DNA from 2 places in the Ferdinandcohnia sp. Marseille-Q9671 genome. Region 1 is predicted to be linked to the other one. Evidence: riboswitches for the same ligand, from Rfam matches in the RefSeq annotation. Region 1 holds a riboswitch; the other holds the start of a gene.

Region 1 (16,692 bases):
CGAGTAGCTACCTGAAAATGACGTTGTAGACTTAAATTGTTCAACAAAGAATTTTCCCGTAATCTTTTAAATGTAAAGCAAAAGGTACAACTAGAATTGAACTAGTTGTACCTTTTTCGAGGGAAAACTTCCGATTGTCCTCTACTAAGAAATGTCCCCGTGTGCTCCCACTTTTTAATGAATGTCTTGAATGACTTTTTCTAGGAATTCACCCATTCTCTTAACGGCTGGCTCTGAAAAATCAAAGCTAACCCCAGTTTCTTTGTAGATATCTGCAATGGATTGGTTGTAGTCCGCGCTTGCGCCTTTTTTAAAGGACTCCACTGCTTTCACTGGGTCTTTTTGATAATTTTCAAGTAATTGAAGAGCTCCAAGCATGGAGATGGAGTACTCAATATTATAGAAAGGAACTTGGAAATAATGAAGGGTGCCTGCCCAGCTCATCCCAATTTCTTTCTCTAGGCCAGTAGTATCGACAGGGTTTAGGCCATAACGTTTTGAGATTTCAAAGTATTTTTCATCGCGCTCTTTGGCTGTATGGTTTGGATTCGTATACATCCAATGCTGGAAGAGATCCCCTGATAGTGGGCCGAATAACATAGTAAATGCCCGTCTTAACTCTTCACGCTGTGCACTCTTGAAATCTTCTTCTTCTGGATAAAAACGATCCAGCTTATCCAATAGAAGCAATTCCATCCCATGAGAATAGAGTTCAGCAACTTCCATTCGGTGTTGGTAGTCTTCAATAGGACCGTGCTCGGCAAACTCGAGGTATCCATTCACCGCATGGCCCATCTCATGAATTAATGCGATTAGAGAGAAAAAGGATGGACTAAAGTTCGCAAATACAAACGTATCTCCTGAAACAGCTAGGGACGTACAGAAACCACCCGGGCTTTTTCCTTTCCGATCTCCAAGATCTAGTAACCCATTTTCTCTCATGTAATCGAAACGATCTGCAAAATATGGGTCAGTTTTCCCTAACATCTCAGAAACGCCATCCATAAGAGTGGACACCTCGGAGTAAGGAGGATTTTTCATCAATTTAGCAGTGTTATCCCAAGGACGATAGGTATCGACACCTAGCTTAGACTTAAATACGTCTGCGAGTCGGTTCCATGCTGGGATAATATGCTTCTCTACATTTTCATGGAAATCATAACAATCTTGGACACTGTACTCACGGTTTTTGACCACAAACATATAATCACGGTAGTTCTCAAATCCTGCATTTAATGCGATTTGATGGCGAAGTTGAACAAGTTCGTCCATGATGGCGTCCATATCGGACTTAATTTGACGATAAGCTGATCCCATTGCGTAATAAGCTTTCTCTCTTACAGCTCTATCTAGATTATCGAGTTGAGATTGGATAAATGGAAAAGGCTTTTGCTCTCCTTCCCATTCGACTGTTAACCCTCCGATAATTTCACTATACTTTGTATTGAGTTCTTGTTCTCTAACCATCAATGGAATATTTTCTTCTCTAAACAGTTTTACTTTGGATTCGCGAACACGTCTCATTAAGCCATAACGTTTTTCATCTAATTGATGTATGTAAGGAGACTCACAAACTTTTTCATTTAGTTTAGCTTCGTATTTCATTAATAGTGGTTGGACGACTTGCTGATCGTGAAGATACGTCGCCTTGATTTCTGCATCCTCTGTGTTTCGGTAGAAGTCGACTTGGTGACCTGTCATTGCCTCGTCGATTTTAATCAGTAAATTCTTTTCATCTTTTAACCACTTTTCAAGGTCAGAAACGGATTCAATTGGTACTTCAAGTAAACTTTGAATCTGAGATTCTACACCGTCTACATCCTGCAAATCAATTAATTCTTTATAATATTTATTTTGTGTCATGGATAACTCCCCTTTAGCATTTAAATAATTTTAATTATCCCAATAATTATATTATAGATTTCTAGATATTAATTCTAGCTTTTTTGAAAATATCAACAACGCATGCTTTAATGGGAGATGATAGAATCTGCTTTTTTAAAAGGTTAAAGCATTATAAATCGAGTGCAAACTCACTATTCACCCATGGTTGCAACAGACACAAGGGCAGGAGGAGTGTGAGCGACACTCATTTTTAAAGAGGCACTAAACCACATTGGGAGATGTCTTTTTGCGTTTTTTCATAACTACATTCAACACTTCCATACCATGATCATTTGACTAATTAAATAAAATAAATTATGATTATCGAATAATAATTACTTAAAAGCGTAAAAGCTTTAAAGTGCTAAAGTACTTTAGGTAATCTCCTAAACTAATAAAAAGTTGATTTTATATGATTGGTGGGAAAAAAGGTGAAAACAAATCTTCCAATTTGGAAATCAGTTATTCCATTATTTGGCTTAATCATTGCTGCGGCTTGTTCGATTTTTATATGGGAAGCAGGAATGAACTTTCCATTAATAATTGGGGTTATTTTAGCTTCTATTGTCGCCATTAGTTGCGGATGGAGCTGGAATGATGTACAACAGATGATGGTAAATGGAGTAACAAGGGCTTTGCCAGCGGTGTTTATTTTATTGGTAATCGGTACGATTATAGGGTCATGGATTGCTAGTGGTGTCATTCCAACCATGATTTATTATGGGATTTCAATACTTGATCCGTCCTGGTTTGTTCCAATTGTTGCTCTTATTACGGGTATTGTTTCTATTACTCTAGGAACCTCCTTTACCTCCATCGCTACTGTAGGACTAGCATTCATGGCAATTGGTGAGGGTTTAGGATTTCCACCAGCTCTCGTCGCGGGAGCAGTCATATCAGGTGCGTATTTAGGGGATAAACTTTCTCCATTATCAGATACAACTAATGTTGCTGCAGCGCTGGTTGACACGGATTTATTTAGTCACATTAAACACATGCTTTGGGACACGATTCCCGCATTTTTATTATCACTTGTCTTATTTTGGATATTTGGTAGTTTTGAGGTAGCTAATAGCACGAGTATTGGTTCTGAAGCAATTGAAACAATCATGTTTGGCTTAGATGATGCTTTTGTAATTCACCCATTGTTATTATTACTACCGGTATTCACCATCTATTTGATGCTAAAGCGTGTTCCTGCATTACCAGCATTAATGGGTGTTGGCTTATTAGGTTCAGTTATAGCTGTTATGGTTCAAGGAAACTCGGTAAGTTCAGTTGTTCAATTTATGACGAGTGGTTTTAAAATCTCAACCGGAATTGGTGAAATTGATTCTTTATTAAATCGCGGTGGACTTGCTTCGATGCTTGGAACCGTTGGAATGCTAATGATCGCTACCGCCCTCGGTGGTATTCTAGAAGAAACGGGAACATTTGAAGTATTAACAGGTAAAATGATGAAGAAAGTGAAAACTACTGGAGCGCTTATCGGTTCTACACTTTTATCAACATTTGTTGTTGCTTTAGCAAGCGGTGCTCAGTTTTTGGCAATTATACTACCCGCAAGAACCTTCGTTCAAAAGTATAAAAATATGAATATTGATACTAAAAATCTTTCTAGAACAGTCGAGTCAATGGGGACTGTCGGTATTAATCTTATCCCTTGGAGTGTTCCTGCCGTATTCGCATCGAGCATTTTGGGAGTCAGTGCGTGGGAGTTTATTCCATATGCGTTCTTTATTTATCTTGTACCGTTAGTAAATCTACTGTTTGGATTCACTGGATGGACGATTGCTAGAAAGGATTACAGCCAAGAAAAAGAACTGCAGCATGTAGAAAGGGAAGTTGTATAGTGAGTGAGGTTATATTAAGTGTGGTTGGAACTGCCCAAGATGGTGGTTTGCCACAAGCAAATTGTTTTTGTGAAAATTGTAAAAGAGCATTAGAGGACTCGAAGTTTAAAAGAACTGCCGCATCCTTGGCAATTATTTTACCAGAAGAGAATAAATGGCATTTAATTGAAGCTACTCCTGATCTTCGAGAACAAATGGCACGATTGCAAATGAGATATGGAATGGAATCAAAGCTGATGAGCAGTATTTTTCTATCGCATGCACATATCGGTCATTATCCAGGTTTGATGTTCTTAGGGAAAGAAGCGGTTAATTCTCGTCTATTACCAGTAATGGCAGGGGCAAAAATGAAAAAACTACTTGAAAATGATGCACCATGGAGCCAGTTGACTGCACTTGAAAACATCATTGTTCAAGAAATCAAAGATAGACAACCTGTTAGTGTTTCTACGGAAGTAACTGTAACTCCATTAATTGTTCCGCATCGGAATGAGTTTTCAGAGACTTTTGCTTTTTGGATAAAAGGTCCGAATAAAAAGGTTTTATTTATTCCTGATATTGATCGTTGGGATGAATGGGACATCGATATTCGTGAAGTGGCGAAAGAGGCGGATATTTGTTTTCTTGATGGCACGTTTTATTCTCAACAGGATCTAGCAAACATTGGGCGAGATTATCGGCAGGTCCCCCATCCACTAATAACAGAGACGATGGATCTACTTCAAGATTTAGTAGGGGAAACTAAAATTTATTTTACACACCTTAACCATTCAAACCCGGTATTGCAAAGAGAGGGTTCATTAAGAAAGCAAATCGAAACAAAAGGGTTCTTCATTGCAGACGAAGAGATGGAATTTAGAATATAACAATAATGAGATGTTCAAGAAGAAGAATTTCTTTTTGAACATCTTTTTCTATTTAATAAAAATGGTGAACTGTTTCATAGTAATGTATATCAAATTTCGTAATTCTTATTAGATAAAAACTACTACACAAATTCTTCTGCATTCATATTCAAACCACGTCGAGACAGTTGCACAATTGGTGAATATAATATTCAAAATTTTAAAGTCAAAAGACCGTGAATTTGCAAAATACTATTATACGAAATCACGTCTTATTTATTATAAATAGTTCTAATCATATGGATTATCGGAACTCAAAGAGTGGGGATGGGGAGAATGATATTATCTCTATTAGCTATAAATATCATTCAGTTACTTTCCATAGCAGTTGATTTCATTATGTCTCCAGCTTTCTTAAATAGTGTAAACTTGTTTATACTATTATTAGTGTAAGTATTTTTTTTTTCGTCACTGTGAAAGGCGACGTTGAACGAAGAGGGGATTTATAGTGAAGATTGGGGTTATTGGACTTGGAGACATTGCACAAAAAGCGTATCTTCCAGTTTATAGCGGATTAAAGGAGATTGAGTTTCACTTTTACACAAGAAATCAAGAAAAGTTACGAACAATTACCAGTCAATATCGGTTTGAACATATACACTCTGACCTCCAGTCCATGGTTGATAGTGGGATTACGGGAGCATTTGTCCATTCGGCGACATCCTCTCATGAAGAAATTGTTGAGTGGCTACTTCATCATGGAATCCATGTGTTTGTCGACAAACCTATTACGGACAATTATGAAGGTGCGAATAGACTTGTCAAACTTGCGGAGGAACGTGGACTTATTCTTATGACCGGATTTAACCGCAGGTTTGCCCCTTCCTATGTAAGTTTGAAGGAAGTTTCTAATCCAAATATGGTTGTAGTCCAGAAAAACCGCAAAAATCTTCCTGGGGAGCCGAGGACGTTTATTTTTGACGACTTTATCCATGTAGTGGATACGATGAGATATTTATTTCCACACCCGGTTGAGGATATGCTCGTGAATGGCCGTATGGAAAATGGATCCTTATACCACGTTGTGATTCAATTTATTTCGAAAGGTGGCACTGCAATCGGCATCATGAATAGGGACAACGGGACCACCGAGGAAATTGCCCAAGTTATGGGTCCGTTGGAGAAGCGGACGGTCACGAATGTATCCAACTTACTCATTTCGAAAGACTTAGAAAATAGTGAGGTTCGGAGTAGTGATTGGGAGTCAACCTTGTATAAAAGAGGGTTTGAGCAAATGGTTACAGATTTTATACGCGCTGTCAGCACAAATTCAGAACCAAAAATCTCAACTCGGGATGCATTGGAAACCCATGAAATTTGCGAAGAAATCCTCACGAAACTAGCGGAACAGAAGTAAAAGGATACATGAATAGAAAATGAATGTTGATGAGACTCCATGTTTTCTCATTCTTAACTAAAAAAGTGAGCTTACAAGGTCATCTGTATGACAACGTAAGCTCACTTTTACATTTCTTACTCTTTATTCATGAGACTATGCTTTTTACCATAAGCAAAATAGAAGAATAGTCCAAATATAAACCAAACACCGCATGAAACCCACGTAAAAACAGATAGCTGAGTAATTAAAAATAAACATAATAAGAATGAACAAATCGGTAAGATTGGAAAGAATGGAACTTTAAAACCATCGGATGGTATACTTTTATTTTTTCTTAAGTAAATTACTCCGATTGAAACGATGGTAAATGCAAGTAATGTTCCCATATTTACTAGTTCTGCCAGTTTAGATAACGGAACGAAGCCGGCACAAAAAGCTACACATGTTGCAAATATCCAAGTGTTTTTAACAGGTGTTTTCTTTTTTTCACTAAGTTCATACATACTTTTCGGCAGCAATCCATCACGGCCAAACGCGTAAAGAAGTCTAGTTCCACCATATGACATAACAAGTATAACAGTCATCATTCCAACAACAGCACCAAGTGAAATAACGCCAGCCACCCAATCTTGATTAACGATCTGCATCACGTAGCTAACTGGATCACTTACATTTAGCTCTGTGTAGGAAACCATCCCAGTCAAAACCAGGGAAACTGCTCCATAAAGTATTGTACATATAAGTAAAGAGCCAATAATTCCTATTGGCATATTCCGTTGTGGATTCTTTACCTCTTCAGCAGCTGACGAAACAGCATCGAATCCAAGATAAGCGAAGAAAACAAGGGCTGCCCCACTTATTACGCCTTGCACTCCGAAGGGCATTAATGGTTGCCAATTAGCGGGCTCAACATAGAAAATACCTACTCCAATGAATAAGAGAATAACACCTACTTTAATAAATACCATAATCATATTAATTTTCGTCGATTCTCTTATTCCGAGCGTTAACAAATAAGCAGTGGCAAATATAATAGCTATAGCCGGTATGTTTACATATGTTCCATCTGCTGGATTAAAAGAACCAGAAATGGCCTTTGGAAGCGTGATAGAAAAACCTTCTAACAAGGCACTTAAATAAGCAGACCAACCTGTTGCAACAGCCGCAACTGCTAATCCATATTCTAAAAGTAAAGCCCAGCCAACTAACCAAGCGATTAATTCTCCAAATACAATATATACATACGTATATGCACTACCCGTTACTGGAATGGATGAAGAAAATTCTGAATAACACATCCCTGCCAGTGCACAGACAATTGCAGCTAGAATAAAAGAAAAAACGATAGCTGGTCCTGAGTGTGCCGCAGCTACTGTTCCTGGAAGTATGAAAATACCCGTTCCAATAATAGCACCTACTCCAAGCAACATTAGGTCAAAGGCTCCTAGAGTTCGTGGTAGCTGTTTTTCTCCTTTGTTTAAAAGTAACTCTGCGAGATTCTTTTTTCTGAATAATATATCTTTCATGCTGTAACCTCATCCTTTTGAAAATATGTAAAAATTCTATATGTTTATGAATGATAGGTCAACCGTTTTTGTCGAATTACCAATATCTTTGTCGAAAAACAGTATGCTTACACCTAGACTTTGGGAAAGAGACAAGGGTGATAAATGAACCTAGTTTTTGAGGCAACTCTACTACAGCAATTTGTTTGCGATCACCACTCAAGCCACGTTAAGGCGTTTTAGAAATCCAACAAAGTTGTAAGATCCTTTTCCACAACTTATCCACATTGGAAATAAATGCTGTATAAAAAGTTGGGGGAAAAGCTAGTTATCCCCGTCATATCAACAATTGTGAAATTAGGTATTTATTTCTTTTGAAGATATGCTCGTGAACAGCTATATGGAAAATGGAACCTTAACCTTCGATTTTTTTTATAGTTATTAGAAAACCTGACCAGCACTAAAGCTACATAATGCAATCAAGCATTTGGATATTTATCTATGGTTTGTAAAGAATATCCTTATAGTGATTGTTTTCATTTGCTGTTTTACTTTCTTTATAAAGGATTAAAATGGTTTTATAAAACCATCAAAAGGGAAAATCCATTGAATGCGGTATTCGGAGGATGAAAAGTAGTGAAGGATGTAAGGTTAAGGCCATTAGAGAGAGTTGACTTAGGATTTGTTCATAAGTTAAATATTAATGCAAACATCATGTCCTATTGGTTTGAGGAGCCATATGAGTCATTCGTTGAATTGCAGGATTTATATGATAAACATATTCATGATCAGGGTGAAAGAAGATTTATTGTAGAAAAAGGCACTGAAATGGTGGGGTTAGTTGAATTAGTAGAAATTGATTATATTCATCGGAGAGTTGAATTTCAAATTATAATAGATCCGAATCATCAAGGACATGGATATGCGAAGTCTGCAACATATCTCGCAATGGACTATGCGTTTTCTGTATTAAATTTGTATAAATTATATTTAATCGTTGATAAAACGAATGAAAAGGCGATTCATATTTATAAAAAACTTGGTTTTCAGTTTGAAGGAGAATTAATTGATGAGTTTTTTGTTGACGGTGAATATCATAATGCAATAAGAATGTGTATGTTCCAGCATCAATATTTTAGTAGGGATTCTTGAGACTGTACAAGAAAGACGTAATAAAAAAATACTAATTTTTGTATCCCACAACTTATTTACCTCAGACTTTCCATTCATTTGTTTAGTAAATAACAGGTAATCATGGTGGTGTCTATATTCGCTATAGCATTGGTATCCGCTTCAAGTAATATAAAAAGGCAAAGGCAACACCCAAAGGGTTAGTTGCCTTCTTTCATAATATCTGAGAGTTAACACATACTGTACCTTACCATTAATCGATAAAAAGTAAAAAGGAATTACCGAATGTCATAATAGGGAAATCAAGGTTTATTAATATCCTATTCGTTAAAAATTGTGTTTGATAGTAATCTAAATAGGTAATCGGTGTGATTTCTAAATCCAGCTTCTAATCCGATTAATGTTACGGCAGCGTCTTTTTCGGTTACAATGACCGCTTGACCTCTTGCAGGCTGCCTATTTTTCCAATGACCAGAAACAAAGAAATCTTCTCCTTGGTCAAAGGTGGCAAAGACTTCGGTTTCTTCAGTATTGGAGTACCAAACCGGTCCATATATGAATCCGATATCGTCTTGACTATAACCTGCTGTAACTCCTTTTCCAGTGTAATCAATTTGGACGATACCATTAGAGCTCGAAGATCCAGTGTTCACTTCCACATCTGTTAGCCCTAAGGACTTGGCAACTTTTGATGCACCAGATCCTATAGCGATGTACTGTCCTTTTTGCTCAATAAACTCATCCACATTCTGCTTAAATTTGTTGTATTCTTCTTCGTTTGAGAGTCCAAACTCTTTGTTTGCCGTGCTAAGATTGTAGGATACTAGATTAGCAGAACCACTGTAAATAAATGTATCATATCCCGATAAGCCATTGTTCGCTACATCACTTGGATGTAATTCGGTTACTGAAAAACCAAGGCGTTCAAGGGCAAGTTTCGTACCTGAATGTGACTGAACCTTTCCAAGTCCCCCATCTTTTAAAATAGCAATTTTCTTTTCAGTTATGCTTCTTACCTGTTTTGGAATTGAAGTTGTAACAAGATCAAGACCTGAAGCTTTTACAGCTTTTATAAGGTCAGATGTTTTCTTTTCAACATAAAAGTTCCCTTCCTCATCCTTCAACACCTGGATGTTTGATTGAAGTAACTGATTTACGAGAGAAACAGCATTGATAGAGGTATTTGGAATTTTATAAGGACCATTACCATTAAGTGATCCTTTTAATTTAATCTCTTTAACTTTATCGATTTTTACATTTGGGAATGATGTTGATTCAATCACTTCAAATCCCCACAGTTCTGGAAGACCCCAAGAAGATATGTCATACATGGCTCCGATGTCATTGGTAATATCCTGTCCATCCCAAAGGAATGCGTTAGCAACTGCAGCCTTCGCTTGCCTGCCTGATAGTAAGTAAGTACCTTTTTCATAACGAATACCGTCCGAATCGAAAGCTTCCTTTGCTTGCGTTACTTCAACATCATTCTTAATCAAGTGCCGAACAGCCTTTTCAGTAACGGTTGGGTCTTCCTTCTTTACAGGTAATATATATGCTTCAGGATATTTTCCTTCTTCATAATTAGGATGTTGATTAGTAACACCTCTCTGATAAACTTCTATTTGATCCTCCAGCATGTCATATTTATGATCTACAGCAAATTTAAGAGCCCCTGTTACTGCATCAACTTGCCACTTTACACCATCTAAATCATTTGTTGGAGCTTCAAGGGTATAACCGTATCCCCCGTGAAGCATTGCATATGCTGGGGTATAGATTGGCGGATAAACATCCCATCCTTGACTTGAGTCTCTTAAAGGAATATGTGTCCCTTCCATTGTTTTATAAAGCTCAGTTTCATATGAATCTTTTTGACTTACCAGTTCAGATTCCATTGCTTCTGCTTGTTGATTCATCCAATTATATAAAAGATCAAATTCGTAATTGGGATTGTGCGGTGGTGTACCAGGCAGGATCAAACCTGGATGTTTTGCGACGCCTCTTTGTTTCACATAACCATGAAGATCTAACAGAACCAAAGGATTTAGCTTTGTAATTTGCTTAACTACAGCTTGTGTTTCAGGTTGAGACTGAGTAATAAAATCACGGTTGAGGTCAATTCCCTCTCCATTAAAACGAGTTGCTTCGATACGACCATCTGGATTAGCATTCACATTGACAATTAACGTAAAGTTGTTGAGTATTTCTAGTGTCTCCGAGTCATTTTCAAATCCAAATCGCTCAATTAATCTTAGTGCAGCATCTGTTCCAACAAATTCACTTCCATGGATAGATGCGTGTATAAGAATTGGAGGTTTCACGTCTGGATTTTTTGATAACCAACGCTGTGCTTGATCGGGATCTTCACTCATTAGTTTTCGTAAGGTTTTATAAGAGTTATTTTTAGCTTGATTCGTAATCGTTACTGTATATAGATCTTTTCCAGTAGAGGATTTTCCAGTCACCTCAAGACTAATTCTATTACTCCTTTTGTCAAAGTCCTCGAGCTGTTTTTGAATAGTATCGAATATGACATAATCATATTGTTCTGAGTTGAAAAGACTGTGCTTTCGCTCAGATGAGTTAGTCTCCTCAGTCCCGGTTGCCAATACATCAGTAGGCAGTGTTGTCCCAATTAATGCAACACTAAGTAACATAGGTAATACAACTTTTTTCATTTCTCCCACTCCTTTTAAGATATAACAAGTAACCCAATTTAAAACAAAATAAAAGCCTCTTTCAAAGAGAAAGAGGCACAGCATCACTAACAAAGTGACCAGTTCCTCTTTTATCTCTCAGCTACTGCTGCAAGATTTAGCACCTTAGCTCACCTTAATGGTTAGCCGGTTGCCGGGCTTCATCGGGCTTGTCCCTCCGCCTGCTCTTGATAAAAGAGTATTCATATTAGATTGCTTGTATTTACCCAATTATAGAAATATCTACCACGAAGTCAATGAGTTTTCGTTAAAATGGTTATATAGAACCAACTAACTCCTATTTCACAAAAAATGGAGAAAGAAAAACTTCCTTGTAGGTAAATGGGACGAAGGGGAGAGGAGAGGTAGTTAAATGTTAACTTGGTTTTGCAGTTAGCATATCAATGGTACAACTTAAAAAAAATGCATTTTTTTACGATACAATTTAAAGGGACTTATTTCCTTAACATAGTAAAAGTGTAACATCCTAAAGCCCTATAAAAGAAGTTTATAAAAGAATAACCCATGGTCACTATTTGAGTCTTAAAAACAGTTGTGAGGGAAAGCCGCTACTTATTTTTGAAAGAAGGTAACCACCTTTTTATCATTAATCTCCTTTAAAAATATGTCATTTCTCTCAACATAAAGGAGTTAGGTTCATATATAGTCAGCAAAATCCTGCCAAAGAACAAGTATTTCAAAGTTTTTTTAATAATATAAACCCAAAGATTTACACAATACCTATTAAATCTCAAGTATACTTTACATATACAATTAAAAAATAATAGGAGATTATGATGAAAATAGATTGTTTGATTGTGGATGATGAGATTGCTTTAGCTGAAACAACTTGTGAGTATTTTAATATGTTTGAAGTCAAAACAGCGTTTGTGACTAGCGCAGCTGAGTGCGAACGTTTTTTGGAGGAGCATGAACCATCGTTGCTTCTTCTTGATATTAATCTCGGGGAAACTTCAGGGTTTGAGTTATGTAAAAAATTGCGCCAAACTACGCAGATCCCGATTCTATTTATTAGTGCACGTTCAAGCGATGATGATATTCTGATTGCTCTCAACATCGGTGGGGACGATTATATTCAAAAACCTTACACGTTAAGTATTTTACTAGCAAAGGTAAAAGCTGTATTAAAAAGGTTTGGCAGTGGTTCTAGTAACCAAGAAGAGGTTTTAGAGTTTGGTCAGATTCAGATTGATACAAAGCTGCATCGTGTGCGAGTAAATGGTGTTGATATCCAGCTTAAAACGATGGAATATAAACTTCTGTCTTATTTGGCCAAGAATAAAAATCGAATCATCACAAAAGACGAACTGTTTCAACATGTATGGGGAGATTCTTTTGTAGGGGATGGAACCCTTAATGTACATATACGCCATTTACGAGAGAAAATTGAAAGTAATCCAAAGGATCCGCAATTTATAAAAACGGTTTGGGGAACAGGATATGTCCTTGAGGATACCAACCAATGAAAATAAGATTGCTGCTGGTTACGATTCTGGTTGTTTTTAGTGCAGCTATTGTTTTCTCCATACTAGTTATTAAGAAGAATACGATTTCAGAACTTGATCTTGTAGCCATAAATGATGTGGTGAAAACTGTTGAAGGAAATTGGGGGCAGGTTAGTGACGAAATGTTTCGAAATAGCGACATTGACCAACCATTTACGATAATAGATCACCTAGGGAACGTAATTTACCAAACCCCAGGAAACCATTATAACGATACATACGATGCCATAAAAAATAGAGATACATTTATAGACTTGAAGCAAAATAACGAGACTGTAGGGAAATTAATTATCACCAATAATGAACAAGAAATGCGGCAACAAATGAAAAGTGAACTGATCACTTCCATAAGTTTGATAGTGGGTCTAGTGATGATTATTAGTATTTTTTATATTATCTATATATATAGAACGTTAGTGAAACCATTTCAGCAGCTTCGAAATTTTGCATCGAATGTGGCTAGAGGCAATTTTGATATACCTTTACATATGGACAAGAACAATTATTTCGGTGCGTTCACGGAAAGCTTTGATCTATTGCGTGAAGAGCTTGATGCAGCACGCCAAAGAGAGTATGAATTAAACCGTAGTAAAAAAGAGCTTGTAGCTACACTAAGTCATGATATTAAGACGCCTGTTGCTTCAATCAAAGCGATTAGTGAATTAATGCTTCTCCAGGAAAAAGATGATCGGGTGATTAGGCAAGTGAATACGATTTATTCGAAAGCAGAGCAAATTAACCTTCTTGTAACCGATATGTTTCACGCTACTTTAGAAGAACTACAACAGTTAAAGGTAACGGTAACGGAAGAATCGAGCGAATTACTAGTTGATATGATTGAGAATGTAAATTATGACCATCAAATCCTCTTAGATCCAATTCCACCATGTATTATGTTAACTGATTCCTTACGTTTGCAGCAGGTAATAGACAATATTATAAGTAATTCATATAAATATGCAGGAACAAAGGTCACCGTTTCTTCCCAAATTAATCAGGGCTATCTTGAACTCTACATTATGGACTACGGACCAGGAATTAGTGAAGAAGAATTGCCTCTCCTTTTTAATAAATATTATCGAGGGAAAAATGTCGACGGAAAGAATGGATCAGGCCTTGGTCTCTATATTTCGAAGTACTTCATGGAAAAAATGTATGGCCACATTCACTGTTATAACAGAGAAGACGGTTTTACAGTAGTTATAAAAAGTAAACTTGCTTAACTTTATTCTGTCGGAGTCAAAACCCCGACTGAACAAAGTTAAAGCCTCCGGCGGATGCCACGATTTTTCAGAGGAAACTTTTCGAGCATAGGATCGAAGACTAAGATCGCCACATCCTGTGGCAACGTCTTCATGACCTACTTCGTGTAGGCCTAAAAATCGGGCGCAAATACGCCAAGGTGTATTTGATATTTAAGAATTAGTTAAGAATTGCACAAAGATTTAATAAGAATTCATTTTGTATGATAAGACTGTAAGCTCGTTTACAGTCTTTTTTCTATAGGTCGAAAGAAGGAATCCTTACGATTAAATAAAGGGAGATGGCGATAGGTCATGACTAAAACAATTATTAGAACGGAGAAGTTGTGCAAATCTTTTTCTAGCGGGGGAATTCAGCAACATGTATTAAAAAACCTAGACCTTAGTTTAGTAGAAGGGGATTTTACAATTATCATGGGTAGTTCAGGGTCTGGGAAATCCACGCTACTTTACGCAATTAGCGGGATGGATAAACCGACATTGGGTGAAATTGATTTTGCCGGGAATCATTTAACTTCCTTAAATAACGATCAACTCGCGATATTTAGAAGAAGAAATTGTGGCTTTGTATTTCAACAAATTTATTTACTAGATAATATGAGTGTACTTGATAATGTACTTGCAAGTGGTCTATTAGTAAATAAAAATAAGCGTGAACTCGTTAAACAGGCAAAAGAACTATTAATACAAGTAGGGATTAATGAAAACTCATGGTCTAAATTTCCTACTCAGCTTTCTGGCGGCGAATCCCAGCGAGTTGGGATCGTTCGAGCAGTCATTAACAACCCGAAAGTATTATTTGCAGATGAACCAACAGGTGCCTTAAACTCATCATCTAGTGACAGTGTGTTAGATGTATTCACAAATATAAATCGCAATGGACAGAGTATTATCTTGGTCACTCATGATATGAAAACGGCATTGCGTGGGAATCGGATAATCTATTTGAGAGATGGCGTAATTTGCGGTGACTTGCAGCTGGGTTCATACAGTGAGATTGAGAATTTCGAGCGCCATGAAAAGCTCATGACTTTCCTTACAGAAATGGGGTGGTAAGGTGAAGATTATGATTCTGGCATTGGCGAATATTAGAAAAAGTAAATCGGCAACGGCTTCTTTATTTATCTTTATTTTTGTTGCTGCGTTACTTCTTAATATTGGCTTAATGGTTATTACTCAAATCAATCCATTTTATGATAATAAAGTTGAACAATTAAACGACCCACATGTAACAATAATCATGGACCAAGCTAGTCATGATTCGACTTATGATGAATTTTTTATGAACTACTCAGGGGTCGCAGAGACAGAAACAGAAGAAATTATTGCAATGAGCATTGCTTCATTTACATTTGCTAACAGTGAATTGACGAGCAGTATTGCTATTTTTAATGCAGAGAACGATCGTAGTATTGGACCTCTAAAGTTGATTGAAAAGCTAGATACATCGAGTACAAATGATATTTATGTGCCTTACAGTTTTAAAACGAATGGGGGCTATGAATTAGGTGATGATTTCACCATTACCTATCTTGCAAAAGACTATGAATATCGAATTGCTGGATTCTTAGAAACAACGATAATGGGTACAACTAACATTGGAGTTATGAAATTCATGTTACCAGAGAATTCGTATCAAGAATTAGCTAGAAATCTAAACGATCAATCAATTGGGGTAATCCTATCTACAAGATTGGAAGACAAAACTCAATCTCCAAAGTTACTAAATGATTTCACTAAGGAATTTCCTCAATCAATAGTAGGAGAAACGACTTCTTATATTTGGGCATTAGATATTGAATTAGTAAAGAATGTAAACACACTAACTATAAACATTGTAGCAACAATATTAATGGCTTTTTCGGCTATAATTGTGCTTGTATCACTAATTGTCATTAGATTCCGTGTTTCAAATAGTATTGAAGATGGGATGGAAAATATCGGGGCTCTTAAAGCGATAGGCTATACTAGTAGGCAAATTCTTTCTTCCATTTTACTGCAGTTTATCTTAATTGCCCTTAGTGCAAGTATGGTAGGGATTGCCTTGTCATATGGTCTAATGCCTTTCATCGGAGGGATTATCTCATCCCTATCTGGTTTGGTATGGGTTCAAAGTATAGATATTATCATCAATGTAGTCAGTATTTTCCTTGTTATTTTATGTGTAGTAATCGTTACCTTACTTTCTGCTTTCCGTGTTCGAAAAATTTTACCTGTTGAGGCACTTCGTGGAGGTATTCAAACTCACAGTTTTAAAAAAAATCACTTCCCTTTAGAGAAGACAAAAGGTAGTCTTCATTTCTTACTGGGAATTAAATCAATGTTGTCAAACGCAAAACAAAATGTAATGATACTTTTAATCATTATTGCGTTAACTTTTGCTTCTGTCTTTTCAATGGTGCTTTATTACAACGTTGCTTCTGACAAAACTGCATTTGTTAACCTCTTTGGTTCAGAACCAGCTAATGTGTTGGTTGCAGTTGAGGCAACTACGGATACAAGTCAACTTTTGAGTGACATTGAACAAATGGATCATGTTAGGAAAGTGAATATATACGACTTAGTTACAACCAAAATTGATGGTCAAACCG
Region 2 (16,692 bases), on a different contig from region 1:
CCTTCTCCCACCAACTGCGGAAATAATGGTAGTCCACTTAATAGTGCAACAAACAAAGCACATAACGGTCCTGCAATTAACAAGTTCATACCTCTCATTGTTAAAACAATAAGTAGCACTAAGCCACCCACTAACCCAATCATACTTAGCATCTTTTTGTATCCCCCTTATTCAAACTTTATTATTTTTACGTCCTCTACAATAAGAGTCGGCTCTGTCACGCTTTGAATCTCCTCAACCGTATACCCTTCCATAATCTCAACAAGTAGTAACCCTTTTTCTGTCACATCAATAACGGCTCTATCTGTAATGATTCGGTTCACTACTCTCTTTCCTGTTAAGGGTAAACTACAAGATTTTACGATCTTAGGGGCGCCATTTTTACTGACATGTTCCATAATCACAATGATTTTCTTTGCTCCATGTACCAGATCCATGGCACCACCCATACCTTTTATCATTTTCCCAGGAATCATCCAGTTCGCTAGATCACCAGATTCAGAGACTTCCATTCCACCTAAAATAGCAAGATCAATATGTCCCCCACGAATCATTGCAAAAGAATCTGCACTGTCAAAGAATGAAGATCCAGGGATAGCTGTAACAGTTTCTTTCCCTGCATTAATTAAATCCGGGTCTACCTCATCCTCCCTTGGATACGGTCCAATCCCTAATAATCCATTTTCAGATTGGAGAACTACCTGCTTTGAAGGATCTATGTAGTTCGCAACCAAAGTTGGCATTCCAATTCCAAGATTCACATAGTAACCGCTTTCAATTTCCTCCTGCGCTCTTTTAGCAATTTGTTCTCTACTTGTTTTAGTCATCATATTTTCCACACCTACTTCATTATTGTTAACCGCTCAATACGTTTTTCTTGTTTTCCCACGATTAGTTTTTGGACGTAAATACTTGGTGTGTGAATCTCATCTGGATTCAGGTCACCAATTTCAACTAACTCTTCTACCTCAACAATCGTTACATTTCCTGCAGCAGCAATCATTGGATTGAAATTTCGAGCTGTCTTGTTGTAGACGAGATTCCCCATTTTGTCTCCCCTGTGTGCTCGAATTAAGCTAAAATCGGCTACCAAAGCTTTTTCGAGTAGGTACTCTTTTCCCTTAAAGTTTCGTACCTCTTTCCCTGCCGCTACCGTAGTTCCTACACCTGCAGGGTATAAAATGCAGGAATGCCTGCACCTCCCGCTCGTATCTTCTCAGCGAGAGTTCCCTGTGGGAGTAGCTCAGCCTCTAACTCCCCAGATAATACTTGCCTCTCAAACTCTTTGTTTTCTCCTACATATGAACCAATCATTTTTTTGATTTGATGATTTTTTAATAAGAGTCCAAGCCCCCAATCATAAACTCCACAGTTATTTGATATAACCGTTAACTCTTTTACTTCCGTTTCAACAAGTGCCAGAATCAAATTTTCTGGAATACCAACAAGTCCGAATCCCCCAACCATAATTGTTGATCCATCTTTTATCTCTCTAACTGCTTCAATAAATGAATCGAATAGTGGCTTCAAATTTCGTTTACCTCCTTTTGTTAAGGTTCACCGTTATTTAATGCAAGTAGTGTGCCAAAACTAAAAAGGTCAATAAATCGCCATATTTTTGTTATATTTTATGGTTCTATTCCAGGATTCCGGAATCATAGATTTATCATTTTATTGAAAACGCATGTATATCAATAAAAAAAGAAGTCCAGAAAACTGGAATGTTATTCCGATTTTCTGGAAACTATTAATCTAGCTTACACTTTTTTAGTTTTTCATACATACTAGACTTACTAATACCAAGCGCTTTTGCGGCTAATTGTTTGTCATCATTGTACTTTTGAAGTGTTTTTTCAAGGACTCTTTTTTCAGTATCTTCAAGAATTTCCTTCAAAGACTTTTGTCCGATTAGTAATTTTGGATCATCAACTAAGTAATCAGGCAAAGAGCTAATCTGGATTCTTTCTCCACTTGTTAAATGGACTGCTGCTTCTATCACATTCTCAAGTTCACGTAAATTTCCCGGCCATTGGTGTTGACGAAAAATAGTCATCACCTCTTCATCAATGGAAGAAATCCTTTTTCCAGAACGCTTTGAGATTTTTTCAATAAAGAATTGAGTTAATGGTACAATATCTTCCGGTCGTTCCCTAAGTGGAGGGATGGTAAATGGAATCACATTGATTCGATAAAATAAATCCTCTCGAAATCGTTTTTCTTCAATCATTTGTTCTAATGGACGATTTGTCGCGGCTATTACGCGTACATCCACCGGTATTGGTTCTAATCCTCCAACAGGCTCTACCTCTTTTTCCTGGAGGACTCGTAAAAGCTTGATTTGCATGGGTAACGGCATATCCCCAACTTCATCTAGAAAAATCGTTCCGCCATGAGCAAGAACAAACTTTCCTTTTTTACCTCCTTTTTTGGCACCTGTGAAAGCCCCCTCTTCATAGCCAAACAACTCTGATTCCAACAAATGCTCCGGGATTGCACCACAATTGATTTTAATAAAAGGATTGTGACTTCTCCCGCTTAATTGATGAATACTATGGGCAAATAATTCCTTGCCAGTACCACTTTCTCCTCTAATTAGCACTGAGATATCGCCAGAGGCAATGCTTTTTACCTTTTCCTTTAATTCGAGAACCTGCCTTGACTGAGTTTTAATATCATTCAATGAATATTTAGCCCCATTGTTTTCTTGCCAATCCTCAATATAGGTTTGCAGTTGTGACATTAAACTTTTAATCTGGCTGTTCATTTTATTTAATTCCTTTGGATCTTTAAAAATAACCGTCCCAACAGCCCCAACAATCTTATCATCTGAAAGAATCGGAATTCGATTCGCAATCATATAGTTTCCTTTTATGTAATGCGGACTGCCAATCTCTTCCTTACCGGTTTGAACGACAATATGCATGCGGGTATTTTCAATGACGTCTGTTACATGTAATCCAATGACATCCTCTCGATTAACTTCTAGAAAATCACAATAATTTTTATTGAAGTAGATAATTCTCCCTTGATGATCGACTACAACAATCCATTCATAGGCGCTGTCAATGATTGTTTCGAGAATTTTGTTTTTGAACTCCACATCATCATTTATAAACATGTTTCTCACATCCCTTACCCATATATCATTCATCATATCATCCTAATCAGTATTCATTAAAGGGCAAAAAAAAAACCTGATACATGTAATTTGTATCAAGTCTTCTTTATTACGCACTTAGTACGACATTGTTTTTCTCTTTTATTTTCTTATCATAGATGATTGTTGTAAAAATGGAGACAAGTAATAGAACCGCTAATACGGTAAATAACATACTCATTCCGTATAAGTCGACTAGCACTCCACCCAAGAAAGGACCAATCATTCTTCCTCCAGTAGCTGCACTATTCACTATCCCTTGATAAAAGCCTTCACGCCCCTTAGGTGCAAGGTCATTTGCAATGGTCGGTACAGCTGGCCAAACAAACATTTCACCTATTGTTAAAATAATCATAGCGACCAAAAATCCGCTAAATGAGGAGGCTGTTGAAACAAGTAAAAAGGAACCAATAAAGATGATAATTCCTATGACAATTTGTTTCTTTAACGATTTTGCGATGAACTTTATCGCAAGATTTAGAAATGGCTGCCCAAGGACGATTAAACCACCATTAATAGTCCATAGTAAGCTATATTGCTTTAATGAGATTCCAATGTCCTGAGTATAACTTGAAATGGTTGCCTGCCATTGTACGTAAGCCACCCAGCAAATAATATATCCGACACAAAGCACGAGTAATGCCGTTAACTTGGAACGATTTTTAACAGTTTTTGATTGTTCTAGTAAGCTTGATTGGGATGCTTTTTCAGCTTGTATTCCTCGATAACCAAACAAAGCCACTAGGAAGAACAAGACATACATCACTGTATTTGCCATAAATATATAATCAAACGAATAGGAGGCAACAAATCCACCAAGACCTGAACCAACTGCTACCCCTAGGTTTTGTGCGATATAGACTGAGTTAAATGCCTTTCTTCCACCTTCAGGCCAGACAGCCCCAGCCATTGCAAACATTGCTGGAAATACCATGCCTGAACCAAAGCCGATGATTGTTAAGAAGATAACATAATGCGGCCATCCGTGATAAAAAGTAAGACCTGTGAGTGATACTAACGAGACTATGACTCCTGCAAGTATAGTTTTATACCCACCAATTTTATCAAATACGATACCACCAACTAAATTCCCAATTACGGTTGCACCCGCATTTACCATTAATACTAGACCAGCAACAGATAAAGACTTTCCAAGATGACCGTGAATATATATGGCATTTAAAGGCCATAAAAAGGACGATCCAGTTACATTTATAATCATACCAATAATAATCATCCAAAGTGCTCTCGGCATTACGGGCACCTCCTTTTTACGTTAATTTCATTTTCCAAAATAAATTCTATTCCTTTCCACTTCTATAATCAATTTAAAAAAGTATTCCGACAAGTGGACGAGTTGGTGTGGGGTGGGTGGGACTAAAATACTGAATGGGTGTTTAACGTAAGAAGTGATTTTGATATACCTTGTATGGCGAAAACTCAGCTAGCTTGTACCTCTAGAACCATCTTGACCTACATGCTTTGCCCGAATATCCTGCTAGCTTGAACCGCTAGAACCTTCTTAACCTACATGCTTAAGCGAAATCTACACGAGCGTGTACCGCCATTCACCCTTGACCTACACGTCTTGCCTAAATCTACATGGGTATGTACCGCAACATCCAGTTTTACCTACATTCTTCGTCGATACTCAAGCGTGCTTGTATTGTAAGGATGACCTCCGGCTAGAATACCTCAACAAAAAACTAAAAAATCAGCAAGTGGCATCCCACTTGCTGATTCATAATTATTCCGGACGTTGTTTTGATTTTATAGGTTGACCCTTTTTGAGATACTTTTGCTTTGATTCCTTTACTGGATCGTAATCTTGGCCAAACTCTAGATCATTACTGTTAACCCCATTTTTTGTTTTTTGCTCTGGATTGTTTTGCTTTGAACGCTTTTTCATGATTTCATCCCCTATTTATACTCTTGAATAATAGTTTCATCCAATGTCATATCATTTTGAAGCTGTTGTAACTGTATCCTCATGCGGTGCAATCGCTCACGCTGCTGATCATTACAGCTTTGTGCAAGCTTAGCTAATTCATTTGTTACTTCTTCTAATTGCATTTGAGCATCAGTATATTCCGTATCATTATAATGCTCTTGTTTCCTTGCAACTGTAATTTGTTCTTGGGCATACTGAATTGAATCTTCACAGCGTTGCAAAAACGCATCAACTGATTGTCGAGTAGCCATACTTCCCCTCCTAATCAAATGCTTCCGCACAAATAAGGTAACTTGAGAAGCAAAATCTTCTCCTTTATAGTTTGTTCATCCTCTATTACTTTTCTCAAAAAGTTATTTCCAATTTGTGTTTGCCACACGAAGTGGTCGAAAAGTTGTTGCCTCAGAAGTGACGTTCTTAAACTTTGATCTTTTAATTTCCATTTGAGTTACTAAAAGGACCCATGCTAAAATTCAATGAGGACTTTTTTAATAAGGAGGGGCTGAGCATGTCTCAGAGTAACCCGTTTACATTTTCTACAGATAACAAGAGATACCATACGTGGAATTACCACTTACGTCATACATTTGGTCATAAAGTGTTTAAGGTAGCACTTGATGGAGGTTTCGACTGTCCAAATCGAGATGGTACAGTTGCACATGGAGGCTGTACTTTTTGTAGTGTTTCTGGCTCAGGTGACTTCGCTGGCAACCGAGCGGATGATATTCTAACACAATTTACAACCATTAAAAATAAAATGCATGAAAAATGGAAAGATGGTAAGTACATGGCTTATTTTCAAGCCTTCACCAATACACATGCACCTGTTGAGGTACTTCGTGAGCGTTTCGAACCTGTTTTGCGTCAAGAAGGTGTCGTAGGCATATCCATTGCAACAAGACCCGATTGCCTACCTGACGATGTTGTTGAGTACTTAGCTGAATTAAATGAACGAACCTATTTATGGGTAGAATTAGGACTGCAAACTGTACATGAAGAAACAGCGAAGCTCATTAACCGTGCCCATGATTTTCAATGCTATGTTGACGGGGTAAATAAGCTACGCAAGCATAATATTCGGATATGCTCCCATATTATTAATGGGTTACCACAAGAAGACACAGAAATGATGATGGAAACTGCAAGAGAAGTTGCCAAATTAGATGTTCAAGGAATAAAAATTCACTTGTTACATTTGTTAAAAGGAACCCCAATGGTTAAGCAATATGAAAAAGGTCTTTTGGAATTTCTCTCTTTCGATGACTATATACAGTTAGTTTGTGATCAATTAGAAATTTTACCACCGGAAATGATTGTCCATCGCATTACAGGAGACGGACCCATTGATTTAATGGTTGGACCGATGTGGAGTGTCAACAAATGGGAAGTATTAAACACAATTGATGCCGAACTTAAACGACGTGACAGTTATCAAGGTAAATTTTACAAGAAGGTAGCTGAAACGATATGAAATTAGAGCGTATCCTACCTTTTTCGCGAAAATTACTCCAGTTAGCCATTTCAGAAGGGGATTTTGTTGTTGATGCAACAGTTGGCAACGGGCATGACACGCTAATGCTGGCAGGTTTAGTTGGTGACAACGGGCAAGTATTCGGTTATGACATTCAAGTAGAAGCTATAGAAAGCACAGCTACCCGGTTAGAAGAGCATAAAGTAAAGCATCGTGTCACATTATTTCATCAAAGTCATGATCAGCTCATGTCTTCTATCCCACAAGATGCACATGGAAAGATTAGTGGAGCAGTTTTTAACTTAGGCTATTTACCAGGCGGTAAAAAAGAAATTGTGACAAAACCCACCTCAACGATTGAAGCAATTGAGCAGTTACTCACTATAATGAAACCAGAGGGTATCATTGTAGTCGTTGTGTACCATGGCCATGAAGAGGGTGCCGTAGAAAGGGATAGGCTGTTAGAGTACTGTTCAACACTTGACCAAAAGAAAGCTCATGTCTTAATGTACCGATTTATGAATCAAGTGAACCATCCTCCATTTGTTATTGCAATTGAGAAAAGATAGAGGATTCTGTACTAAATTTTCGATGTCTGACACTAGGCGCAATCGGCTCTCTGGTATAAGTCAATCGCATTGAAGGCAAAAAGCGCCTTCTGTCGGCGCTTGACTTATACTTGTCGCCTAAGGCTGAGCGCCTTACGCTTTTCCTTATCCAAAAACGCTTTGCAATCGACGATAAGCTCGTCCATTTATATAAAAGAAAAAGGAAGTTTTTCCGCCAAGTCTAATCATTTTCTTAGCAATCTTCAATACACTCCGTTGGCTTCTTACCTTTTCGTCTGATAGATAAACTCCCAATAAACCTCGATTAATAAGACGATGAAATTTTTCATTCGGCAAACCTGCTGTATGCTTGTCAGCCTCAATCATAAAATGTTTTAGTCGACTAACAAGCTCATTTTCATGCGGGTAGTAAAAGCAAAAATTCAAATCGCCGCCTTTACGGTCTTCTTCCTGATCGATAAAATAATCCAAAAGAATATGTAAACCTTGGATATAAGGAAAGTAGCCGCTTCTAATTTTTTCAGCCATTTCATCATTAAATTCGTCATGAAACGCATACGCAACTAAGCAAAAAATACCTAGTGTGGAACCAGAGCAAGCAGAGAATTCATACCATTCCATAGTCGGTAAATTATGTTGATAGGTTTTAAACCACGTCTCTAATCGCGGTACACGCTCCTCTACCGTTACGTGCTTATGGACTTGTAAATCACAATAATAGCTAGACAGCTCTTGTAAGTAGCCAGAAATCTTATTATAGTGTGGAATGTTTTGTAGGACCTGCTGACATTTTTGCACGAGACTCTCTAAGTAGCCACCATCATCCTGTTCAGCTCTATATTTGTAATAATTTTTTGTAGGTTGCCAGGGTCGCAATGCATCTGGCATTGAATCGTGTAGGGTTCGAAAATCAACTGGATCTAGGGATGTACTGCGATCACAGAGATTATCTAGGTAATCACTTATCGTTTGATAGGCAACGATAAATTGAATACATTCGTCGATCTTACCCTCTGACAATAACGCAAGGATTGCTCCTCCTTCACAGTGAAAGGTTTTAGAATGAATACTTGCTAGAGCCTGTGTACGAAGCTCGTCATTTGGAATCGCTTCTGCTTTCTTTCTCCAGAAGGCCAATTCGCGGTGTACAATCGGAAATACCTCACGATACACTTTCTTCATTAAACCAATTGGGTGTGTTGGTACCAAGGATATCACCTCATTTTCTACAAACAGGATGTAATGTTAATTTACGATTATTGTGAAAGTTGCTACACTAACAGTAAATGATTTTTCTTCGAATATCAAATATAGTGAGAAAGGGCGTACCTATATGATTTATCCATACAAAGGGAAATATCCAACAATTGCTGATTCGGTTTTTATAGCTGATTATGCGACTATAACAGGTGATGTCACAATTGGTGAGGAAACGAATATTTGGTTTAATACCGTTATTCGTGGAGATGTTGCACCAACGGTTATTGGAAAAAGAGTTAGTATTCAAGATAATTCCACCCTTCACCAAAGTCCAAATAATACGTTACTCATTGAGGACGATGTCACAATTGGCCATCAGGTTATCCTACATAGCTCTATCGTTCGAAAAGATGCCTTAATTGGGATGGGTTCAATCATTCTAGACGGTGCAGAAATTGGAGAAGGGGCGTTTATCGGAGCAGGAAGCCTAGTTCCACAAGGTAAAAAAATACCACCTCATACATTAGCCTTTGGGAGACCGGCAAAGGTAATCCGCGAATTAAACGAAGCGGATAAAAAAGACATGGCAAGAATTCGCAGAGAGTATGTTGAAAAAGGTCAGCATTATAAAGAACTACAAGAAGAACAGAAGAAGAAATAAAAAGCTCGCCACCCTTGGCGAGCTTTTCTCCTATTATTTTGTTGCTTGTGTCTTAAGAGCCTCTGCTTTATCCGTACGCTCCCATGGTAGGTCAATATCATTTCTACCAAAATGACCATATGCAGCAGTTTGCTTATAGATTGGACGACGAAGATCTAACATCTTAATGATACCAGCTGGACGCAAGTCAAAATTAGTGCGAACTAAGTCAACTAGTACATCTTCTGAAACTGTTCCAGTTCCAAATGTATCTACAGAGATGGATACAGGTTGAGCAACACCGATAGCATAAGCAAGCTGAACTTCACATTTTTCTGCTAATCCAGCCGCAACAATATTCTTCGCTACGTAACGTGCAGCATATGCAGCAGAACGGTCTACTTTTGTAGGATCCTTTCCAGAGAATGCACCACCACCATGACGTGCATAACCTCCGTACGTATCAACGATAATTTTACGCCCTGTTAACCCAGCATCCCCTTGAGGACCTCCGATTACAAAACGTCCTGTTGGGTTAATAAAGTACTTTGTATTCTCATCAATAAGATCATTAGGAACAACAGGATTGATAACGTGTTCCTTAAGATTACGTTGAATTTGTTCTAAAGAGATTTCAGGATGGTGCTGAGTAGAAATAACAATTGTATCAATGCGCACAGGTTTGTCATTCTCATCGTATTCTACAGTAACCTGAGTTTTCCCGTCCGGACGTAGATATGGAAGAATTTCATCTTTACGAACTTCCGTTAATCTTCGTGCTAGCTTATGAGCTAATGAAATGGGAAGAGGCATTAATTCCTTCGTTTCATTACAAGCAAAACCAAACATTAAGCCTTGATCTCCTGCACCAATTGCATCAATTTGCTCATCTGTCATTTGACCTTCACGAGCTTCTAAGGCTTGGTCTACCCCCATAGCAATATCAGGTGATTGCTCATCGATAGAAGTTAACACAGCACAAGTTTCAGCATCAAAGCCATATTTCGCACGGGTATAACCAATCTCGCGCACCGTTTCACGAACAATTTTTGGGATATCTACATATGTAGAAGTTGTAATTTCACCTGCAACAAGTACAAGCCCTGTTGTAACAGAAGTTTCACACGCTACACGTGCATTTGCATCACTTGCTAAAATGGCATCTAAAATAGAATCTGATATTTGGTCACAGATTTTATCTGGATGGCCCTCTGTAACAGACTCGGAAGTAAATAAACGACGTCTATTTGTCACAAATGTTTCCTCCTTTAACATTCAGAATTCGAAAAGTTCGACTCTGACATTCTTTTTGATACGGTACTCATTCCCTTAGTATTGTTACCTACACAATTTTCTATCCTATCTTAACAAGCCTATAATAGGAACTTCGCTGCTAATTTATCGTGATGAGCACATCAAAGTGCTTGTGTTAGTAACATCTTGAAACCACAAGATCGTTTCAAAAAAAGAAATAAAAAACCTTTCCCACTTTGAGGAAAGGTATATTGTTCATTTCGCCTTTCACTCTTATCGATCAAGGTCATGCCTTGCTCAGGTTAGCACCTTATCACTTTTAACAGATTTTTACCTATATGTAATAGGGTTCGCATAAAATCGTTTGATATGTAAAAAAAAGTGATGGTTGCCGGGTTTCATTGGGCCTGTCCCTCCGCCAGCTCGGGATAAGAGAGTATCCGTTCAATGACCAATCATATCGCAGACATCCTTTTCATGTCAATAAATTTAATAAAAATATATGTAGAAACGTGTCATATTTTTTCATCAAAAAATTCGCACTGCAAAAAGGTCTATGCAACAATGACTATTTTACAATCTGTACGCACTTTTTGTAGATAAGTTACGTAAAATACGTTAAATAGTATAGACTATTTTTACTAATGTGTTATACTAATTGTAAAATCGAGTTTCTTTCTTTCGTATAAAAATAGAAAAAGGATGGTTTTTCATGAATTCAGTTGAAGTTTCAAATGAGCTGCTTTTGGAATTAGTCAATGGAAAAAATGCACTTCATAACCTATCTGTTCCTATTTTAGTTGAAAAAGTACTTGCTAGACAAGAGGGTATTCTTACTTCGACTGGTGCTGTACGTGCAACAACGGGAAAATACACAGGAAGATCACCAGAAGATAAATATATTGTAGAAGAAGCGTCTACTAAGGAAAAAATCGATTGGGGCAAAGTAAATCAGCCAATCTCAGAAACAGTATTTGATAATCTATATAAAAAAGTACTTACTTATTTAAAAGAAAAAGAAGAATTCTTTGTGTTCAATGGATTTGCAGGGGCTGACAAAAAGGTTCGTATGCCGATTCAAGTCATTAACGAATTCGCATGGCATAATCTTTTTTCACAACAATTGTTTATTCGACCAACAGAAGATGAGCTAAACACTCATAAACCAGAATTCACAGTCATAAGTGCACCAAATTTTAAAGCGGTTCCAGAAGTTGATGGCACGCACTCTGAAACCTTTATCATTATCTCTTTTGAGAAACGTACTATCTTAATCGGCGGAACTGAATATGCGGGAGAAATTAAAAAATCTATCTTCTCTGTTATGAACTATGTATTGCCAGAAAGAAATATCCTCTCTATGCATTGTTCCTCCAATGTAGGTTCAGAAGGAGATGTAGCGTTATTCTTTGGTTTGTCTGGAACCGGAAAGACAACGCTTTCAGCAGATCCAAAACGTCGTCTGATTGGAGATGATGAGCATGGCTGGTCTAGTTCTGGGGTGTTTAATATTGAAGGTGGATGTTATGCGAAATGTATTAATTTATCGCGTGAGAAAGAACCGCAAATATTCGATGCAATCAGATTTGGCTCTGTTCTAGAAAATGTAGCAGTTGATGAAGAAACCAGAATAGCAGATTATGATAATGGCTCCCTAACAGAAAACACAAGAGCAGCATACCAAATTGAAAACATCGATAATATTATTGTACCAAGTATAGCAGGGCACCCTACTACAATCGTCTTCCTAACAGCAGATGCATTCGGGGTACTGCCTCCTATTAGTAAATTAACAAAGGAACAAGCCATGTATCATTTCTTAAGTGGATACACAAGTAAGTTAGCTGGTACTGAGCGTGGAATTACGTCTCCACAAGCTACTTTCTCAACATGCTTTGGGTCCCCGTTCCTTCCATTACCTGCAACAGTATATGCAGAAATGCTTGGTAGAATGATAGATGAGCATAATGTAAAAGTCTTTTTAGTAAATACAGGTTGGACAGGTGGAGAATATGGAGTAGGAAGCCGTATGAAACTATCTTACACTCGTGCGATGGTTCAGGCTGCTTTAGAGGGTGAGTTAAATAATGCTGAAACCGTTAAAAATGATATATTCGGTTTAGAGATTCCGATTCATATACCAGGTGTTCCAGACGATGTTTTACAACCTTCCAAAACGTGGGCTGATCAAAGTGCTTATTATGTAAAAGCGAAGGAATTGGCCCTTAAGTTCAAAGAAAACTTTAAAAAGTTCTCTGAGGTTTCAAAGGATATTGAACTACTAGGGGGACCAAGGGTTTAAATAAACAATGTGCAAGCACCTAGTTCAGCCCCGACAAGCATAGACGATAAGAAATAGAAGGCTCTCTTTGCCTTCTATTTTTTTAGTGGTCATGACCACTGAGGGCTAGTCGCTGGAACTGAATGTGAAACGCCTACGCCTACCCTAAGTCCAAGAGATAAACTCTTTTTAAAGGCTTATAAGTCGTAGGAATTAATACATGAGATCCACTCAAATCCTTTATTTTTGCTCCCTTGCCTTCATCCATTCCGTCAGTCGTCTTACAGTATCTCGATTTTCACTCGGTGGAAAATAATGTGTGAAATTTGGAAAATACCAACTCTCTACTTCTTTCCCCAATTCCTTTACCCTTTTTTCAAGGCGATAGGAATGCTCAACCGATACATTTTTATCCTTCTCTCCATGAATAATAAGTAAGGGTGCCTTGAGATCTTCAAGTTGATATAAAGGAGTTCTCCACCTATATCGTTCAGGATATTTCGTAGGCGTTCCTCCGATAACTCGTTTCAGCATTCGTCGTAGGTCATTTCTTTCTACGTAGGTTAAGCTTAAATCACTTACCCCTCCCCACGATACAACCGAACAAACTTGAGGTTGATGAATGGCAGTTAATAATGCCATAACTCCGCCACGAGAAAAGCCAAAAACATGAATTCGCCTCGAATTTACTTTTTCGTGCTCTTCAAGAACTTTTACAGCTGAAAATGCATCATACCTATCCTGACCTGCAAAATCCTCATTGCCTTCTCCCCCTTGATTTCCGCGATAGAAGGGTGCCATCACAACAAATCCCTCAGAGGCAAATTGGACGATTCTTCCAATCCTTACCTTACCAACATTTTTTATTCCCCCGCGCAAGTATAAAAATCCGTCATAGCTTCCTTCCGCCTTGGGCTCAGCTAAATAACCTTTAATTTTTAATCCCTTGCTCCAATAGGTAATTAAAAATAAATCTATAACAGGATTTGGGGAAGGAAATCTCTGCTTTTCAATAATTGTGCCATCTACCATCAAATCCATCCTTTCTATATTGTTATTACCTCAAATGAAGAGTAAAACCCTTTTAGATTACATTTAAAAAAAGAAAAAAATAGGCATTCACACATTTTTGTCACGTCTCATATTCTATCTTAAAGTAATTACTAATGCCGACAGAAAGACTGTCAAGGAGGAATGTTTACATGCGTCGTTTTTTTGCTTTCATATTTGCATTACTGCTTATTGTACCATTAGCGGCCTGTAATAATGAGCAAGTTCAAAAAATACGGATTGCTGAAGTAACACGCTCTGTCTTTTATGCACCTCAGTATGTAGCTGTAACAGAAGGATTTTTTGAAGAGGAAGGTTTGGAAATCGAATTAACTACCGTTCCTGGTGGTGACAAGACCATGACTGCGTTAATTTCCGGTGGTGCCGATGTAGCCCTGGTCGGTTCCGAAACATCTATTTATGTTGAAGCACAGGGATCGACTGATCCTGTTATCAACTTTGCGGCTCTTACTCAAACGGACGGAACATTTTTAGTTGCAAGAGAGAAAATCGAAAACTTTAGTTGGGATCAAGTAAAGGATAGTACCTTCCTAGGTCAGCGAAAAGGTGGAATGCCACAAATGGTTGGGGAGTTCGTGCTAAAGAAACATGACATTGATCCTCAGTCCGACTTAAATCTCATTCAAAACATTGATTTTGCTAATATCTCAAGTGCATATGCTTCCGGAACTGGCGAGTTTGTACAATTATTTGAGCCGACTGCTAGTTTGTTTGAAAAAGAAGGCAGAGGATATATTGTTGCATCATTCGGTGAGGAGTCTGGAAAGGTTCCCTATACATCATTCATGACAAAGCAGAGCTTTATTGATGAAAAGGAAGAAGCAATCGAAAAGTTCACACGTGCTGTATATAAGGCACAACAATGGGTTGACTCCCACAGTGCAGAAGAAATCGCTAACTCCATTCAAGAGTTTTTCCCAGATACACCACTTGATTTAATTACTTCCTCTGTTGAGCGTTATAAAAGCCAGGGCTCTTATGCTACTAGTCCAGTATTAACTGAGGAAGCTTGGAATAACCTGCAGGACATTATGGATGAAGCGGGTGAACTACCAAAGAGAATTGATTACGAGACACTTGTTAATACAAGTATTGCAGAAAAAGTAATTTCCAAATAGGAGTGTTAGTATGAACTTCTTGTCAGTTAAAGATATACACCATGTTTATTTTTCAAAGGATCAGGCAACGACAGCACTCGAGGATATTTCACTAACAATTGAGGAGGGGGAATTTATTTCCCTTCTCGGCCCTAGTGGGTGTGGAAAAACAACACTACTCTCGATTATTGCAGGTTTGTTAAAACCTACATCTGGAGAAGTTTTGATAGAAGGAAAGTCTATCACTAAAGCTAAATCATATATTGGCTATATGCTTCAGCAGGATTACTTATTTCCATGGAAGACCATAGAAGAAAACATCCTCGTTGGGCTACAAATTATGAATCAACTAACCGAACAAAATAGAAAAAACACTTTGGACCTTCTTGAAGAAATTGGGTTAAAGGGTGTAGAAAAGTCTTACCCTAAGCAACTCTCTGGTGGAATGAGGCAACGTGCAGCGTTAGTTCGTACCCTTGCAACAAACCCAAAGATCCTTTTACTAGATGAACCATTTTCGGCATTAGACTTTCAAACAAAATTAAAACTAGAAGACCTCGTTTCAGATACATTAAAGGAATATGGTAAAACAGCCATTCTGGTTACTCACGATATTGGAGAAGCAATCGCAATGAGCGACCGCATTTTCATGCTATCAAAACGTCCGGGAAAAATTGAGAATATCTTTGATGTCCCTAAAACCCTTCGAGACCAATCACCATTTGACGCAAGACAGGACCCAGATTATTCAATCCTTTTTCAGCAAATTTGGGAGGAGTTAGATAAACTTGAAACAAAACCTGAACATTAAAGAACTACACCACCAATATTTACATTCCATCAAAAAAGAAAAGCAGCTGGTTCGCTCTTATCAACTCCTGATATTTATTGTCTTTTTCGGACTTTGGGAGATAGCCAGTCATAATAACTGGATAGATCCATTAATCTTTAGTGCACCTTCAAAGATATGGAATTTATTCTTGGATAAATTGAATGATGGAACATTATTGAACAATCTTGCGGTAACGCTATTTGAAACAGTACTTGGTTTTATCTTAGGAACCTTACTAGGTGCTGTCATTGCTGCAGTACTCTGGTGGTCTGAACGACTTTCAAACATTCTTGACCCTTATTTGGTAGTCCTTAATGCCATGCCAAAGGTTGCATTGGGACCAATCTTAATAGTTGCCCTAGGAACAGGATATGTATCAATCATTGCAATGGGTGCGATTATTTCCATCATCATCACAACAATAGTCGTGTACACTTCCTTCAAGGAAGTAGATTATAACTATATAAAAGTACTACAGACCTTTGGAGCAAACCGAAAACAAATTTTCCGCAATGTTATTCTCCCTTCCTCCTTTCCTGCAATAATATCAACCTTAAAGGTGAATGTTGGATTGTCATGGGTTGGGGTTATCGTTGGAGAATTTCTAGTCTCTAAACAAGGGTTAGGGTATTTAATTATCTATGGATTCCAAGTATTTAACTTCACACTCATTTTTTTAAGTTTATTACTAATCGCTGTTTGTGCTACGTTAATGTACCAAGGTGTAGAGTATCTTGAAAGAAAACTAATAAAAGATAAATAAAAAAGCTCTTCTAGTTTTTTACTAGAGAGCTTTTTTTGCCATAAGGTATTTTTCAACAAATTCGATGCTATGAGCTAACACATCATCCTTCATGATAAAACTATAGCCTCTGTCATTCTTAACAGTATCTAGGGGAATTTCATCGATCAACACGGGTCCCTTCGTTTCAAAATAATCCATCTGTTCAAGAATTCGTTCAATTTCTGCAAAATAAATATTTTTTATAATCGTTTTTCCTTTTCCAATAACCTTATATTGCCCAACATACTTTAGTTCCTTAACCTCTGCACCAGTTTCCTCCATTACTTCCCGAAAAGCTGCAGCTTCTGGGGTTTCGCCGTACTCTACCTTACCACCAGGAAATTCTAAGCCACGTTGTGAATGATTTGTTAAAAGCCATTGGTCT

Evidence for each region. A riboswitch is a leader RNA that binds a small molecule or an ion and turns the genes downstream of it on or off. The one in region 1 is predicted to bind S-adenosylmethionine.
Region 2: another riboswitch for S-adenosylmethionine. It lies ahead of metK (methionine adenosyltransferase); the one in region 1 lies ahead of ACWNMY_RS14055 (M14 family zinc carboxypeptidase).

The regions. Positions count from the first base shown of each region.
Region 1 is NZ_CDRJTA010000003.1:269,476-286,167, forward strand. Features, by position in the region: gene ACWNMY_RS14025 (M3 family oligoendopeptidase) at 175-1,863, opposite strand; gene nhaC (Na+/H+ antiporter NhaC) at 2,316-3,737, shown strand; gene ACWNMY_RS14035 (MBL fold metallo-hydrolase) at 3,737-4,603, shown strand; gene ACWNMY_RS14040 (Gfo/Idh/MocA family protein) at 5,091-5,999, shown strand; gene ACWNMY_RS14045 (amino acid permease) at 6,116-7,507, opposite strand; gene speG (spermidine N1-acetyltransferase) at 8,123-8,638, shown strand; gene ACWNMY_RS14055 (M14 family zinc carboxypeptidase) at 8,938-11,295, opposite strand; SAM riboswitch class I at 11,403-11,511, opposite strand; gene ACWNMY_RS14060 (response regulator transcription factor) at 12,111-12,800, shown strand; gene ACWNMY_RS14065 (ATP-binding protein) at 12,797-14,062, shown strand; gene ACWNMY_RS14070 (ABC transporter ATP-binding protein) at 14,396-15,157, shown strand; gene ACWNMY_RS14075 (ABC transporter permease) at 15,168-16,692, shown strand, end outside.
Region 2 is NZ_CDRJTA010000001.1:1,131,680-1,148,371, forward strand. Features, by position in the region: gene ACWNMY_RS05765 (GntP family permease) at 1-152, opposite strand, end outside; gene ACWNMY_RS05770 (CoA transferase subunit B) at 168-827, opposite strand; partial or broken gene ACWNMY_RS05775 (CoA transferase subunit A) at 842-1,530, opposite strand; gene ACWNMY_RS05780 (sigma-54 interaction domain-containing protein) at 1,748-3,118, opposite strand; gene ACWNMY_RS05785 (MDR family MFS transporter) at 3,228-4,412, opposite strand; gene ACWNMY_RS05790 (glycogen biosynthesis protein GlgD) at 4,905-5,066, opposite strand; gene ACWNMY_RS05795 (YtzC family protein) at 5,078-5,359, opposite strand; gene ACWNMY_RS05800 (TIGR01212 family radical SAM protein) at 5,617-6,579, shown strand; gene ACWNMY_RS05805 (class I SAM-dependent methyltransferase) at 6,576-7,148, shown strand; gene ACWNMY_RS05810 (tetraprenyl-beta-curcumene synthase family protein) at 7,293-8,330, opposite strand; gene ACWNMY_RS05815 (gamma carbonic anhydrase) at 8,482-9,009, shown strand; gene metK (methionine adenosyltransferase) at 9,043-10,242, opposite strand; SAM riboswitch class I at 10,513-10,677, opposite strand; gene pckA (phosphoenolpyruvate carboxykinase (ATP)) at 10,955-12,544, shown strand; gene ACWNMY_RS05830 (alpha/beta hydrolase family protein) at 12,764-13,555, opposite strand; gene ACWNMY_RS05835 (ABC transporter substrate-binding protein) at 13,726-14,712, shown strand; gene ACWNMY_RS05840 (ABC transporter ATP-binding protein) at 14,723-15,502, shown strand; gene ACWNMY_RS05845 (ABC transporter permease) at 15,480-16,286, shown strand; gene ytkD (RNA deprotection pyrophosphohydrolase) at 16,308-16,692, opposite strand, start outside.